One region of the Streptomyces sp. NPDC006872 genome, then DNA from elsewhere that is predicted to be linked to it. Evidence: riboswitches for the same ligand, from Rfam matches in the RefSeq annotation. Region 1 holds a riboswitch; each other region holds the start of a gene.
What was found. A riboswitch is a leader RNA that binds a small molecule or an ion and turns the genes downstream of it on or off. The one in region 1 is predicted to bind S-adenosylmethionine.
Positions count from the first base shown of each region.

Region 2: linked by a shared signal. The riboswitch ahead of thrC (threonine synthase) and the one ahead of ABZ725_RS39270 (aminotransferase class V-fold PLP-dependent enzyme) in region 1 are both predicted to bind S-adenosylmethionine.
Region 3: linked by a shared signal. The riboswitch ahead of ABZ725_RS13730 (putative leader peptide) and the one ahead of ABZ725_RS39270 (aminotransferase class V-fold PLP-dependent enzyme) in region 1 are both predicted to bind S-adenosylmethionine.

Region 1 is NZ_JBEYIL010000017.1:184,776-189,047, forward strand. It holds gene ABZ725_RS39265 (Lrp/AsnC ligand binding domain-containing protein) at 1-275, shown strand, start outside; gene ABZ725_RS39270 (aminotransferase class V-fold PLP-dependent enzyme) at 279-1,646, opposite strand; SAM riboswitch class IV at 1,790-1,906, opposite strand; gene trpD (anthranilate phosphoribosyltransferase) at 2,061-3,125, opposite strand; gene ABZ725_RS39280 (cytochrome bc complex cytochrome b subunit) at 3,271-4,272, opposite strand, start outside.
Region 2 is NZ_JBEYIL010000005.1:497,603-501,874, forward strand. It holds gene ABZ725_RS18060 (cold-shock protein) at 1-168, opposite strand, end outside; gene ABZ725_RS18065 (MoaD/ThiS family protein) at 653-928, opposite strand; gene thrC (threonine synthase) at 982-2,292, opposite strand; SAM riboswitch class I at 2,311-2,457, opposite strand; gene ABZ725_RS18075 (glucosyl-3-phosphoglycerate synthase) at 2,609-3,553, shown strand; gene ABZ725_RS18080 (trehalose-6-phosphate synthase) at 3,637-4,272, shown strand, end outside.
Region 3 is NZ_JBEYIL010000004.1:125,867-130,138, forward strand. It holds gene ABZ725_RS13720 (ABC transporter permease) at 1-682, opposite strand, end outside; gene ABZ725_RS13725 (ABC transporter substrate-binding protein) at 691-2,316, opposite strand; gene ABZ725_RS13730 (putative leader peptide) at 2,544-2,666, opposite strand; SAM riboswitch class IV at 2,700-2,809, opposite strand; gene ABZ725_RS13735 (dihydrofolate reductase family protein) at 3,061-3,705, shown strand; gene ABZ725_RS13740 (endonuclease/exonuclease/phosphatase family protein) at 3,782-4,272, shown strand, end outside.

The sequences.
Region 1 (4,272 bases):
TCACCGCGATCGTCCTCATCAAGACCAGCGTGGACCGGATCCCCGAGATCGCCGAGCGGATCGCCTCGCTGGACTCCGTGAGCGAGGTCTTCTCCGTCACCGGGACCTACGACCTGATCGCCATGGTCCGGGTGAAGCAGCACGAGGACCTGGCGGAGGTCATCCCCGGGAGCATCAGCAAGATCCCGGGGGTCGAGGGAACGGACACGCACGTCGCCTTCCGCACCTACTCCCAGCACGACCTCGAGGCCGCGTTCGCCATCGGCCTGGAGTAGGCCCTACACCGCGGGGACGCAGCGGCCGTCCTGGGTCCGGTACCGCCACCGCGCGCCGTCGGTCACCAGTTCCCGTACGGCGGTCACGAAGCGCTCCACGTGCTCGTCGGGGGTGCCCGCGCCGAAGCTCACCCGGATGGCGTTGAGGGACTTCTCCCCGGGGGCCGCCTCGGGGGCGCCGCACTCGCCCTGGCTGTGCAGGTCGCCGCCCAGGAGGGTGCGGACCAGCGGGTGGGCGCAGAAGAGGCCGTCCCGGACGCCGATGCCGTACTCGGCCGAGAGGGCGGCGGCGAAGTGGGAGCTGTTCCAGCCCTCGACGACGAAGGAGATCACGCCCACCCGCGGGGCGTCGTCCCCGAACAGGGACAACACCCTGACCTGCGGCACCTCGGCCAGACCGGCCCGCACCTTCTCGATCAGGTACTGCTCACGGGCCACCAGCGCCTCGAAGCCGGCCTCGGTCAGCGCCTTGCAGGCCGCGGCGATGGAGTACGCACCGATCACGTTCGGGGAGCCGGCCTCGTGGCGGGCGGCGCTCTCGTGCCACTCCACGTCCACTCCCCCGTCCTCGCGCCGGGTGACCTTGCGGCTGGCGCCGCCGCCCGCGAGGTACGGGTCGGCGGCCCGGAGCCAGTCGGCGCGGCCGGCCAGGACGCCGGAGCCGAAGGGCGCGTACAGCTTGTGGCCGGAGAAGGCGACCCAGTCGACGTCGAGGTCCTGCACCGACACCGGGTGGTGGGGGGCGAGCTGGGCGGCGTCCAGGACGATACGGGCGCCGTGGGCGTGCGCGGCCGCCGCCAGCTCGCGCACCGGCCACAGCTCGCCGGTGACGTTCGAGGCGCCGGTCACGCAGACCAGGGCCGGGCCGTACGGGTCACGGTCGGCGAGGGCGCGCTCCAGGGTCTCCACGGCCTGGCGCGGGGTGCGCGGGGCGTCCAGGTAGGTGACCCGGGCGTCCTTCCAGGGCAGCAGCGAGGCATGGTGCTCGGTCTCGAAGACGAAGACCTGGCAGTCGGCGGGGAGGGCCGCGGCGAGCAGGTTGAGGGAGTCCGTGGTGGAGCGGGTGAAGATCAGCTGGTCGTCGGGGCGGCAGTCCAGGAACTCGGTGACCGTCCGGCGGGCGTTCTCGAACAGGTCGGTGGAGAGCTGGGAGAGGTAGCCGGCGCCGCGGTGGACGCTGCCGTAGTAGGGGGCGTAGGCCGCGACGTCGTCCCAGACGCGCTGGAGGGCGGGAGCGCTGGCCGCGTAGTCGAGCGCCGCGTAGGCGACCTCGCCGCCCGTGACGAGCGGAACGGTGACATCCCGGCCCAGAACGGGCAGAGGCGCACAAACGGTCTGGACAGAGGCAGCGGTGAAGACGGAAACGGACATGACGGAACTCCCGTGTGAGGCAAGGGAAAAGTGAAAAGGGGTACGCGGAAGCGGGGCTCTGCGCCCTATCGCATTCGCTTGCTCACAGAAGGCTCCCTCGATGACCAGGATCCCTGGCCGCACGCTCTCAGAAGCGTGTGAGGGATCCGCGCTTGCCGTGCACCTTGTTGTGCACAGCCTGGTCTTCACCCGGGGCACCCCGCCACGGACGGAGGGTTGCCGGACAGTCGGCCGGGGCCTCTTGACTGTCACTCATGACCTGACAAAGGAACGTACGCGATGTGATCGTCGTCCCGCAACCCGTGTCCGGATCGCGGGACGACCGAGCGCCCGAAGGGGCGCGGGGAACTGCGCGACCAGCCGCGACGGCGCCGCAGACGGCTGACGGCGCCGCGCGGCTCTTCCAGCGGGCGCCTACGCGTTGCTGGCGGCGACCCAGCGCTCCAGCGACCGCTTGGCCGCGCCGGAGTCGATGGACTCGGCCGCCCGGTCCATGCCGGCCCGGATCTGCTCGGCCAGCGTTCCGCTGCCCGGGTCGAGGGCCACCAGCGCGGCCGCCGAGTTCAGCAGCACGGCCTCCCGCACCGGGCCCGGCTCGCCCTCCAGAAGGCGGCGGGCGACCTCCGCATTGTACGACGGGTCCCCGCCCCGCAGGGCCTCCACGGGGACCAGCTCCAGACCGACGTCACGCGGGTCGAAGCTCTCCTCGGCGACCTTGCCGTCGCGGACGACCCACACATGGGACGTGGCCGTCGTCGTCAGCTCGTCGAGGCCGTCGTCGCCCCGGAAGACCAGGGACGAGTTGCCGCGCTCGGCGAAGACGCCCGCGACGACCGGCGCCATGCGCGGGTCCGCGACCCCGACCGCCTGGGCCCGCACCTTCGCCGGGTTGGTCAGCGGGCCGAGGACGTTGAACACCGTGCGGATGCCCAACTGGCCGCGGGCCGCGCCCACATGACGCAGCGCCGGGTGGAACTTGATCGCGAAGCAGAAGGTGATCCCGGCCTCCTGAGCCACCTCGGCCACCCGCCGTGGCGTCAGCTCCAGATTGACGCCGAGCTTCTCCAGGACGTCCGAGGCGCCGGACGCGGAGGACGCGGCCCGGTTGCCGTGCTTGACGACCGTGGCGCCCGCACCGGCCACGACGATCGCCGACATCGTGGAGATGTTGACCGTCTTCGCGCCGTCGCCGCCCGTGCCGACGATGTCGACGGTCCGACCCGGCACCTCGATCAGGTTGGCGTGCTCGTACATCGCCCGGACGAGCCCGTTGATCTCCTCGACGGTCTCGCCCTTGGCCCGCAGCGCCACCACGAACCCGGCGATCTGCGCGTCGGTCGCCTCGCCGCGCATGATCCGGTCCAGCGCCCAGAACGTGGCGTCGGCGTCCTGGTCGTGGCCGTACAGCAGGCTGTTCAGCACCTCGGGCCAGGAACGGCCCGCCGCGGTGTCGCCTCCAGCGGGGGTCACAGCGCTCATCAGCCGCTCCTGGGTGTCGTAACGATCTTCTAGGGCTCTCGTAGAAGAGTGTGTCCCCACCCTATCCAGCCCATGGGCACGGCAACGGGCCCCGTCCGAAGACCGGACGGGGCCCGTTGCGCGGGCGTGGCGACGCCGCAAGCGATCAGTGGTGGCCGTGGCCGCTCGTGATCTCCTTGTACTCCTCGACGGTGGGCTTCGGGATCTGCTGGTCCTCGCCGAAGTACGCGCCGCTGATCTTGGCGCGCAGCTTCTCGGAGCCCGTCACCTTGCGCTCGACGCCGTTCTCGTCGACCGCGGGGCCGATCGCGGCGGGCACGTACTGCTCGTGCGCGGTGAGGGTGTGCAGCTGCTCCTGGCTGAGCGGCTCGTGGATCTCGACGAACTCACCGTGCGGCAGGCGCTTGATGGTGCCGGTCTCCCGACCGTGCAGCACCTTCTCCCGGTCCCGGCGCTGCAGGCCGAGGCAGATCCGCTTGGTGAAGATGTACGCGATGACCGGTCCGACGAAGAAGAAGATCCGGACGAACCAGGTGATCGAGTTGATCGACAGGTGGAAGTGGGTGGCCCACAGGTCGTTGCCACCGCCGACCAGCGTGATCATGTACATCGTGACCCAGGCGACGCCCAGCGCGGTGCGGGTCGGCGCGTTGCGCGGGCGGTCCAGGATGTGGTGCTCGCGCTTGTCGCCGGTGACCCAGGACTCGATGAAGGGATACATCGCCAGCGCCGCGAGGACCACGCCGAAGAGCACCAGCGGGATGAACACGCCCAGGACGAGCGTGTGACCCCAGATGTTGATCTCCCAGCCCGGCATGAAGCGGATCAGACCCTCGGCGAAGCCCATGTACCAGTCGGGCTGGGCGCCGGTCGACACCTGGTCCGGACGGTAGGGGCCCATGGCCCAGATCGGGTTGATCTGCGCGACCGCCGCGATGGCCGCGATCACACCGAAGACCAGGAAGAAGAAGCCTCCGGCCTTGGCCATGTACACCGGCAGCAGCGGCATGCCGACGACGTTCTTGTTGCTCTTTCCGGGGCCCGCGAACTGCGTGTGCTTGTGGTAGAAGACCAGGATCAGGTGGCCCACCACGAGGCCGAGCATGATGCCCGGCAGCAGCAGGATGTGGATCGAGTAGAACCGCGC
Region 2 (4,272 bases), on a different contig from region 1:
CTTCTGACCCTGCGAGATCTCGAAATCGACCCGCTGACCCTCTTCCAGGGTGCGGTAGCCGTCCATCTGAATCGCGCTGTAGTGGACGAAAACATCCGCACCACCGTCGACCGCGATGAAGCCGTACCCCTTCTCCGCGTTGAACCATTTGACGGTGCCCTGAGCCATGCCTAACTCCCCTATTACTGGCCCTTGCACAGATCCACACTTCGCGGATCCGGGTCAGACCTCACCCCCCAACGATTGGGGGCGTGCGCCGGAACGCGTCGACCGCGGCTGAATGTATCTGTCCAACTGCCCTCTGCAACAGGTCACTTGGACGAGAATTCTGGACGCAAAGGATCCGGAATGTGGCGAGAATTCGCCTGAATTCAGGGCAAGTCGGGCCCTACGAAAGCCACAAAAGCCGCGAAAGGTATACACACTTTGGCTGCTTCTTATCGGGCACGGGGCAGAAATCAAAGGCTCCGGATCCGGTGATCCGGACCGGGTTCCCCAACTGTACCGCGCTCAACCACACTGAATTGCCCCCTCCGCTTCTATCGCGGAGAGGGCAATTCGATGAACGCTCGGTAATCGCTGTTACCGACGGTTACTACCAACGGGTACTGAACAGCGGTCAGTCGCCGCTCGGCAGCCGCGCAGCCGCCGCTCAGCCGCCCGCGACCGCCGGGATGATCGAGACGCCGGCGCCGTCCGGAGTCGGCGTCTGAAGCCCCTGCTCGAAGCGGACGTCGTCGTCGTTGACGTACACGTTGACGAACCGACGCAGCTTGCCCTGGTCGTCGAGAACGCGGGCGGCGATGCCGGTGTGGTTCTTCTCGAGGTCGGCGATGACCTCGCCGAGGGTCGCCCCCTCGGCCTTCACCTCGGCCGAACCGCCGGTGTAGGTGCGCAGGATGGTGGGGATGCGGACGGTGACGCTCATGACTTTCGACCTCCGGTCAGGTGGAGCGCCCCCGCGGGGGCGCAGGGCAGTGACTAGCCGAGACCCGCGTCGCGGAACGACTCGAGGTTGGGCCGAATCGTCGCGGTCAGTCCCGTGCCGGCCACCGCGTCGAGCGTCTTGAGACCGTCGCCCGTGTTCAGCACGACCGTAGTGAGCGTCGGGTCGAGAAGACCGTTCTCGATCAGCTTCCGCGTCACACCCACCGTCACTCCACCGGCGGTCTCCGCGAAGATGCCCTCGGTCCGCGCCAGCAGCTTGATCGCGTCGACGATCTGCTCGTCCGTCACGTCCTCCACCGCACCGCCGGTACGACGCGCGATGTCGAGCACATACGGACCGTCCGCCGGGTTGCCGATGGCCAGCGACTTGGCGATGGTGTTCGGCTTCTGCGGACGGACGACGTCATGCCCCGCCTTGTACGCGACGGACACCGGGCTGCAGCCCTCGGCCTGAGCGCCGAAGATCTTGTACGGCTTGTCCTCGACGAGCCCGAGCTTGATCAGCTCCTGCAGCCCCTTGTCGATCTTCGTGAGCTGCGAGCCGGAGGCGATCGGCACGACCAGCTGGTCGGGAAGCTCCCAGCCGAGCTGCTCGCAGATCTCGTACGCCAGGGTCTTGGACCCCTCCGCGTAGTACGGCCGCAGGTTGACGTTGACGAAGCCCCAGCCCTCGCCCGCCGGGTCGCCGATGAGCTCGGAGCAGAAGCGGTTGACGTCGTCGTAGTTGCCCTCGATGCCGACGAGCTCGCCGCCGTAGACCGCGGCCATGACGACCTTGCCCTGCTCCAGGTCGTGCGGGATGAACACGCAGGAGCGGAAGCCCGCGCGGGCCGCCGCGGCGCCCACGGCGCCGGCCAGGTTGCCGGTCGAGGAGCACGAGAGGGTGGTGAAGCCGAAGGCGCGCGCCGCCTCGATGGCCTGCGCGACGACGCGGTCCTTGAAGGAGTGCGTCGGGTTTCCGGAGTCGTCCTTGACGAAGAGCTTTCCGGCGTCGACGCCCAGTTCACGGGCGAGGTTGTCGGCCTGGACGAGCTTGGTCCAGCCCGGGTTGATGTTCGGCTTGTCCGCGACGTCGGCCGGGACCGGCAGGAGGGGCGCGTAGCGCCAGACGTTCGCGGGTCCCGCCTCGATGCGCTTGCGGAGCTCCTCCGTGTCGTAGGAAGAGAAGTCGTACGCGATCTCGAGCGGGCCGAAACACTCCTCGCAGGCGAAGACGGGCCCGAGGGGGACGCGGTGACCGCACTCACGGCAGTTCAACGCCGCGGCCGGACCGAGGTCGACGGCAGAGGCGGAGCTGGAGGCGGAGGAAACGGTGGATTCGGTTGCAACGTTCTGCGCAGCCATGTGAGGGGAGGCCCTTTCTCCTCATCTTCCTCACGACGCACTTCGCCGTGAGACGGATTTGGCACCTTCCCGAGCCGGGAGCCTCACCACGACGACGTGGTCAGACCGGCTGGAGGGTTGCCGGGGCTTCATCGGGCCGTATCCCTCTGCCCCTCTGGATGAGCGGTATTCGGTTGTTGATCTCAATGAGTGCGTTGATCTCATTGAACAGTGGACGACCTTGGACATGCGATGGTCATCCGCGTTGTTCAAGACTGTAACCGAAGCCCAGGATCGTTGAGATAGTCGTCCGAACCGCGAGATGTGAGGAGCCGCCGTGCTGGAAGAGGTCGAGCGCTGGCTGGCCACCCGCTCCTGGTCGGGGACCGATCGCCCGCTGCACCGGATCCTGGCCGCCAAGCGCGCCACGAACCAGTCGGTGTCCGTGGTGCTGCCCGCGCTGAACGAGGAGGAGACGGTCGGCGACATCGTCGCGATCATCCGCCACGACCTCATGCAGCAGGTCCCGCTCGTCGACGAGATAGTCGTCGTCGACTCGGGATCGACCGACCGGACCTCCGAGGTCGCCGCGGCGGCCGGAGCCCGGGTCGTCCACCGGGACGACATCCTGCCGCGCATCCCGGCCGTGCCCGGCAAGGGCGAGGTCCTGTGGCGCTCGCTGCTCGTCACCGGCGGGGACATCGTCTGCTTCATCGACGCCGATCTGAAGGAGTTCTCCTCCGACTTCGTCTCGGGCATCGTCGGCCCGCTGCTGACCGACCCCGAGGTGGACCTCGTCAAGGGCATGTACGACCGTCCGCTGGGCGGCGCGGCCGGCCAGGGCGGGCGGGTCACCGAGCTGATGGCCCGGCCCCTGCTCAACATGCACTGGCCGCAGCTGGCCGGGTTCGTGCAGCCGCTCGGCGGCGAGTACGCGGCCCGCCGCAGCCTGCTGGAGCAGCTGCCCTTCCCGGTCGGCTACGGCGTGGAGCTGGGCATGCTGGTCGACGCCCTGCACCTGGTGGGCCTGGACGCCCTCGCCCAGGTCGACGTCGGCGTCCGCAAGCACCGCCACCAGGACGGTCAGGCCCTCGGCCGGATGGCCGCGGCGATCTACCGCACCGCCCAGCTCCGGCTGGCCCGCGGGCATCTGATCCGCCCCTCCCTCACCCAGTTCGAACGCAGCCCGGACGGCTTCGAACCGCGCACCTACTCCGTGGACACCGAGGAGCGGCCGCCGATGGCGGAGATCGCGGAGTACCAGTCCCGCAAGGTCGCGTAACACCGCACACCCGTTGTATACGTCCTGGCCACACAGGGCGACCGTACGTTTGAGCGTTTCCGGAGCGGGCTAGGTTGAGGTCTATGGCTACCACCGGTGGAGCTGCTCAGGTCCTGGTCGCGTCCAACCGCGGCCCGGTCTCGTACACGGTCGACGAGGGCGGCTCGCTGCGCGCGAAACGCGGCGGCGGCGGGCTGGTCTCCGGCCTGTCGGCCATCGGGCCGGACGCGGGCGCGCTGTGGGTGTGCTCGGCGTTGTCCGACGGCGACCGGGAGGCGGTCCGGCGCGGGGTCGGCGAGGAGGGCGTGCGCATGCTGCCCATCCCGGCCGATGTGCACGCCGACGCGTACAACGGCATCGCGAACTCGGTCCTGTGGTTCATCCACCACCTGCTCTACCAGACCCCGCTGGAACCGGTCTTCGACGCGGAGTTCCGCCGCCAGTGGGCCTCGTACGAGACGTACAACCACGCGTTCGCGGAGGCGCTGGCGGAGGAGGCGGCGGACGGCGCGGCCGTCCTCGTCCAGGACTACCACCTGTGCCTGGTCCCGGGGATGCTCCGGGCACTCCGCCCCGACCTGCGGATCGCGCACTTCTCCCACACGCCGTGGGCCCCCACGGACTACTTCGGCCTGCTGCCCGCGGACATCCGGGAACAGCTGCTGAGCGGCATGCTCGGCGCGGACCGCCTGGGCTTCCTGACCCACCGCTGGGCGGAC
Region 3 (4,272 bases), on a different contig from region 1:
CATGCCGCAGATGGATCCGCAGCCGCCCCGCGCCCTTGGCCCGGGCGGTCTCCACATAGGCCTGGTCCAGCGCCGTGAACAGGCTCTTGGACAGCACCTGTGCGACCAGCGCGCCGGTCGGGATCGCGAGCGTCACCGCGGGCAGCACCAGACCGCGCAACCCGTCGTTGCCGAACGCCGGGAACAGCCGCAACCGGAAGGAGAACAGCTCCACGAGCAGCAGTCCGACCCAGAACGTGGGCACCGACACCCCCAGCGGGGGCAACGACAGCAGCAGCTGCCGCAGCCACCGCCGGGTGGTGTAGGTCGCCAGCACCGCGAGACCGCCGCCGCCCAGTACCGCGAGCAGCAGCGCCGCCCCGGTCAGCTGAAGCGTCCCCGGCAGCGCCTCGGCCAGGGTCGAGGTCACCGACCGGCCGGTGGAGATCGAGTCGCCGAAGTCTCCGCGCACCGCCCGGCCGAGGTAGTCGGCGTACTGTGCGAGCACCGGTTTGTCGAAGCCGTACTGATGCCGGAGCGCGGCCAGTTGGGCCGGATCGACCTGCCCGGTGTCCGCTCCGGCGCCGGCCATCGCCGACACCGGGTCGCCGGGCAGGAAGTCCAGCACGAGGAACGCCACCGTGTAGGCCGCCCACAGCACGCCGATCGCCTGCGCGACGCGTTTGACGACGTAGAGACGCATGGCGGCCGTCAGCCGATCCAGGTGTCGTGCAGCTGTATCCGGCTGGAGGCGTCGAAGTCGAGACGGTGCACCTTCTTCGACACCCCGAGCTGGGTCTGCAGCTCCACCACGGGGACGACATAGGCGTTCCGCACGAGCAACTCCTGTGCCTGGACCACCAGTTGCTTCCGCTTGGCGGTGTCGGCCGTCGCGGCCTGCTCGCTCAGTGCGGTGTCCAGGGGGCCGGTGGACAGCTGGTAGAAGTTGGCCAAGCGGGTGGAGAACGAGCTGCGCAGGATGTCCGGGTCGGCGCGGGTCACATTGCCCCACACCACGTCGAAGTCACCGGACTGCAGCGTCGGCGCGAACTGGGTGACCGGCAGCTGCTCGAGCACCACGCCGACGCCGACGGCCTTGAGCTGTTGCTGGATCAGCTCCAGCGAGGGCTGGTTCGTGGCCGCGTTGGGGAACCACGAGACGGTCAGGCTGAGCTTCTTGCCGTTCTTCACCCGGATGCCGTCGCCGCCGGTCTTCCAACCGGCCGAGTCCAGCAGGGACTCGGCCTTCGCCGCGTCCAGGGTCAGCTCCGCGCCGAGGTCGGAGTAGTCGGGGGTGGTGTGCGCCAGGATGCTGGTCGCGGGCTCGGTACCGGTCGGGAACACGGTGTCCACGATCTGCTGCCGGTCGACGGCGTACGAGATCGCCTGACGTACCCTGACGTCCTTCAGCGCCGGCCGGGAGTTGTTCAGCCCCAGGTTGAACACCACCCCGGGGTTGGCCCGTTGCTGAAGATCCACCTGGCCGCCGCTCTTCAGCGCCGACTCGTTGGACCTGCCGACGCCGCTGATCGCGTCCACCTGCCCGGACTGGAGGCTCCCGGTGCGCACACCCGCCTCCGGCACCACCTTGAACACCAGCTTGTCCAGGTACGCCTCGCCCTTCTTGGTCCACAGCGCGGAACCCCACGCGTACCCGGCGCGCCTGGCCAGGGTGATCGACTGGTTCTGCACGTAGTCCTTCAGCACGAACGACCCGGAACCGACCACGCCCTGGCTGCACTTGTCCTGCGGGCTCTTCTGCACACTCGCCGACGACTCGATGCCCAGCGAATGCGTCGCCGTCGCCTGGAGGAACTGCGCGTTGGGCTGCTTGAACGTGACCCGGACCGTGAGCGGATCGACCACGGTCGTGCTGTCCACGCCGCTCAGATACCCCTGCGCCAGCGTGCCCAGGGCGCCGAGCTTCGGCACCGCGTCGAAGTTGTCCTTCACCACCTGGGCGGTCAGCGCCGACCCGTCGCTGAAGGTGACGCCCGGTCTCAGATGGAAGGTGAAGGTCGTGGCGTCCGTGCTGATGTCCCAGCTCTTCGCGAGCCAGGGCACGATCTTGCCGGTCTTGGGGTCCTGGTCGGTCAGGGAGTCCACGATCTGGCGCAGCGAGTAGATCGTGTCGTTGCTGCCCACCTGTTGGGGATCGACGCAGCCGGCGTCGGAACCGACGGCGAAGGTCAGTGTGCCGCCGGAGCGGGCCTGGCCGCCGCCGCTGCTCGAACTGCCGTCGCCGCCCGCCGAGCAGGCGCTCAGCAGCACGCCGCTCGTCACGAGCACCGCGAGGGCCGCCCACCGGGTGGGCCGGGAATCCGTACGCGCTATCACGGAATGGTTCTCCTACTCCGAAGCCGTCGCGCAGGTGCCCGTTCAGAACATTCCGGGCATGGCGACGCAGGGGAAGTCGACTGCGAGGGGAAAGACGAAGGAAGGGGAAGGGGGGAAGGGAGGGAGGCGGGGGATCGCCGGAGACGCCGACGGCGCACGTCGGCCGCAGAGGTGACGTGTGGTCAGCCGCCGCACGCAGGCGTGCAGAGACGGGCCGTCGGGAGGTGCTACAGGGAGGTGCTACACAGACAGCCGGCGAAGCGCTGGAGATCGATGTGGCGCCTGCGCGAGAGTCCGGAGAACGCCGCCGCGGCGGCGAGAGAGGCACTCAGGTTGCAGTCGATCCGCACGGTGGTCCTCCCCTCTCAGGCCCCGGTGCCGGGGCCACGCGCTTGCAGGGTCGTCGACCCCGCCGGGCTTTCACCTGGAGCACCCCACCGCGGAGGAGGGTTGCCGGTCAGCAAGCCAGGGCTTGACGCTGACACTCAATGCCACCCGCGATCGTACGGATCACTTCCGTGACCCGTCAATATCGCACTATCGTCGTCCAAATGCCGGACGCCGGCATCGGACGGCATGGACAGGCCGCTGACCTGCGGTGACGCCGGACACCGGGCGGCCACCCAGCGTGGACGCCGCCCGTGATCCATCGCGAACGGGAGTGCCGGTGCGGCGTACCGATGAGTTTGCCCACGCCCACAGGTCTACTTACCGACCGGGACGACCACCTCATCGGGAGTAGACATGGGCCTCATCGACATCGAGCTGTTCGCGACCCTCGACCTCGTCGGGCAGTCGCCCGGCGGCCCCGACGAGGACCCTGCGGGGTTCCCGTTCGGCGGCTGGCAGGCGCCCCTGCTGGACGAGGTCGCCGGTGCGCAGATCGGCGCCGCCTACGAGGGCACCGACGCCCTCCTGCTCGGCCGGCGGACGTATGACATCTTCGCCGCCTACTGGCCGCACCAGAAGGGCGGCGAGGACAACGAGATCGCCACCCTCTTCAACAGCGTCCCGAAGTACGTGGCCTCCCGCGGCCGGCCCGACCTCTCGTGGGCCGGCTCCACGCAGCTCGGCCCGGATCTGGCCGGCGCGGTGCGCGAGATCCGTGACCGGCACGAGCACATCAAGGTCGTCGGGAGCCTGAACCTGGTGCAGACCCTCCTGCGCGAGAAGCTCTTCGACCGTCTCGACCTCTGGGTGCACCCGATCGTGCTCGGCGTCGGCAAGAAGGTGTTCGACGGCGGCGCGGTGCCCACGAACATCACCCTCCTCGAACCGCCGACGGCAAGTCCGAAGGGCACCGTGTACCTGCGTTACGGGCTCGCCGACGGCACGCCCCGCACAGGGGACATGAGCGCACCCGATCGCGGCCTCGGGCACGACGACTGAAGCCGCCCCGCGCCGGGCGGGTCCGGGGCCCGCACACCGCATGCGTCGTTCACAACTCCGTCCCATAACCTCGTGCATGGAGACGTCGGATGCCACGTGCAGCCACTCCTGGGAGGCGATGGTGCTCGGAAGGGACATGCGGCTGCTCGTGGGCGCCGCGATCGTGGCCTGCATAGTGCTCGTCGGCTCCAGGGCGCCGAGCGGCGAGCCCCGAGCCGGGTCGCCGCCCGTCGACGCGGTCCGGGATGTCGTGCCGAACCGGGTCATGACGTGGAACATCTGCAACCCCTGCGAGGAGAGCAACGCCGACCGGGCGGCGGAGATCGCCACATACGCGCCCCAGGTGATCGGCCTGCAGGAAGCGTGCGTGCGGGACGTCGAGCGGATCCGCGGCTATCTGGAGGACCGTTACGGGCTGGTCTACCACGTCGAGTACGGGACGGTTCTGCAGAATTGGGGCCGCTGCGGGGGAGCGCCGTGGAGTCCGGGGGGCTACGGCCAGGCGCTCCTCTCGGCGGCGCCGATGACGAACCCGGTCACGGTCGAATACCCCGACGGCGGATCCGA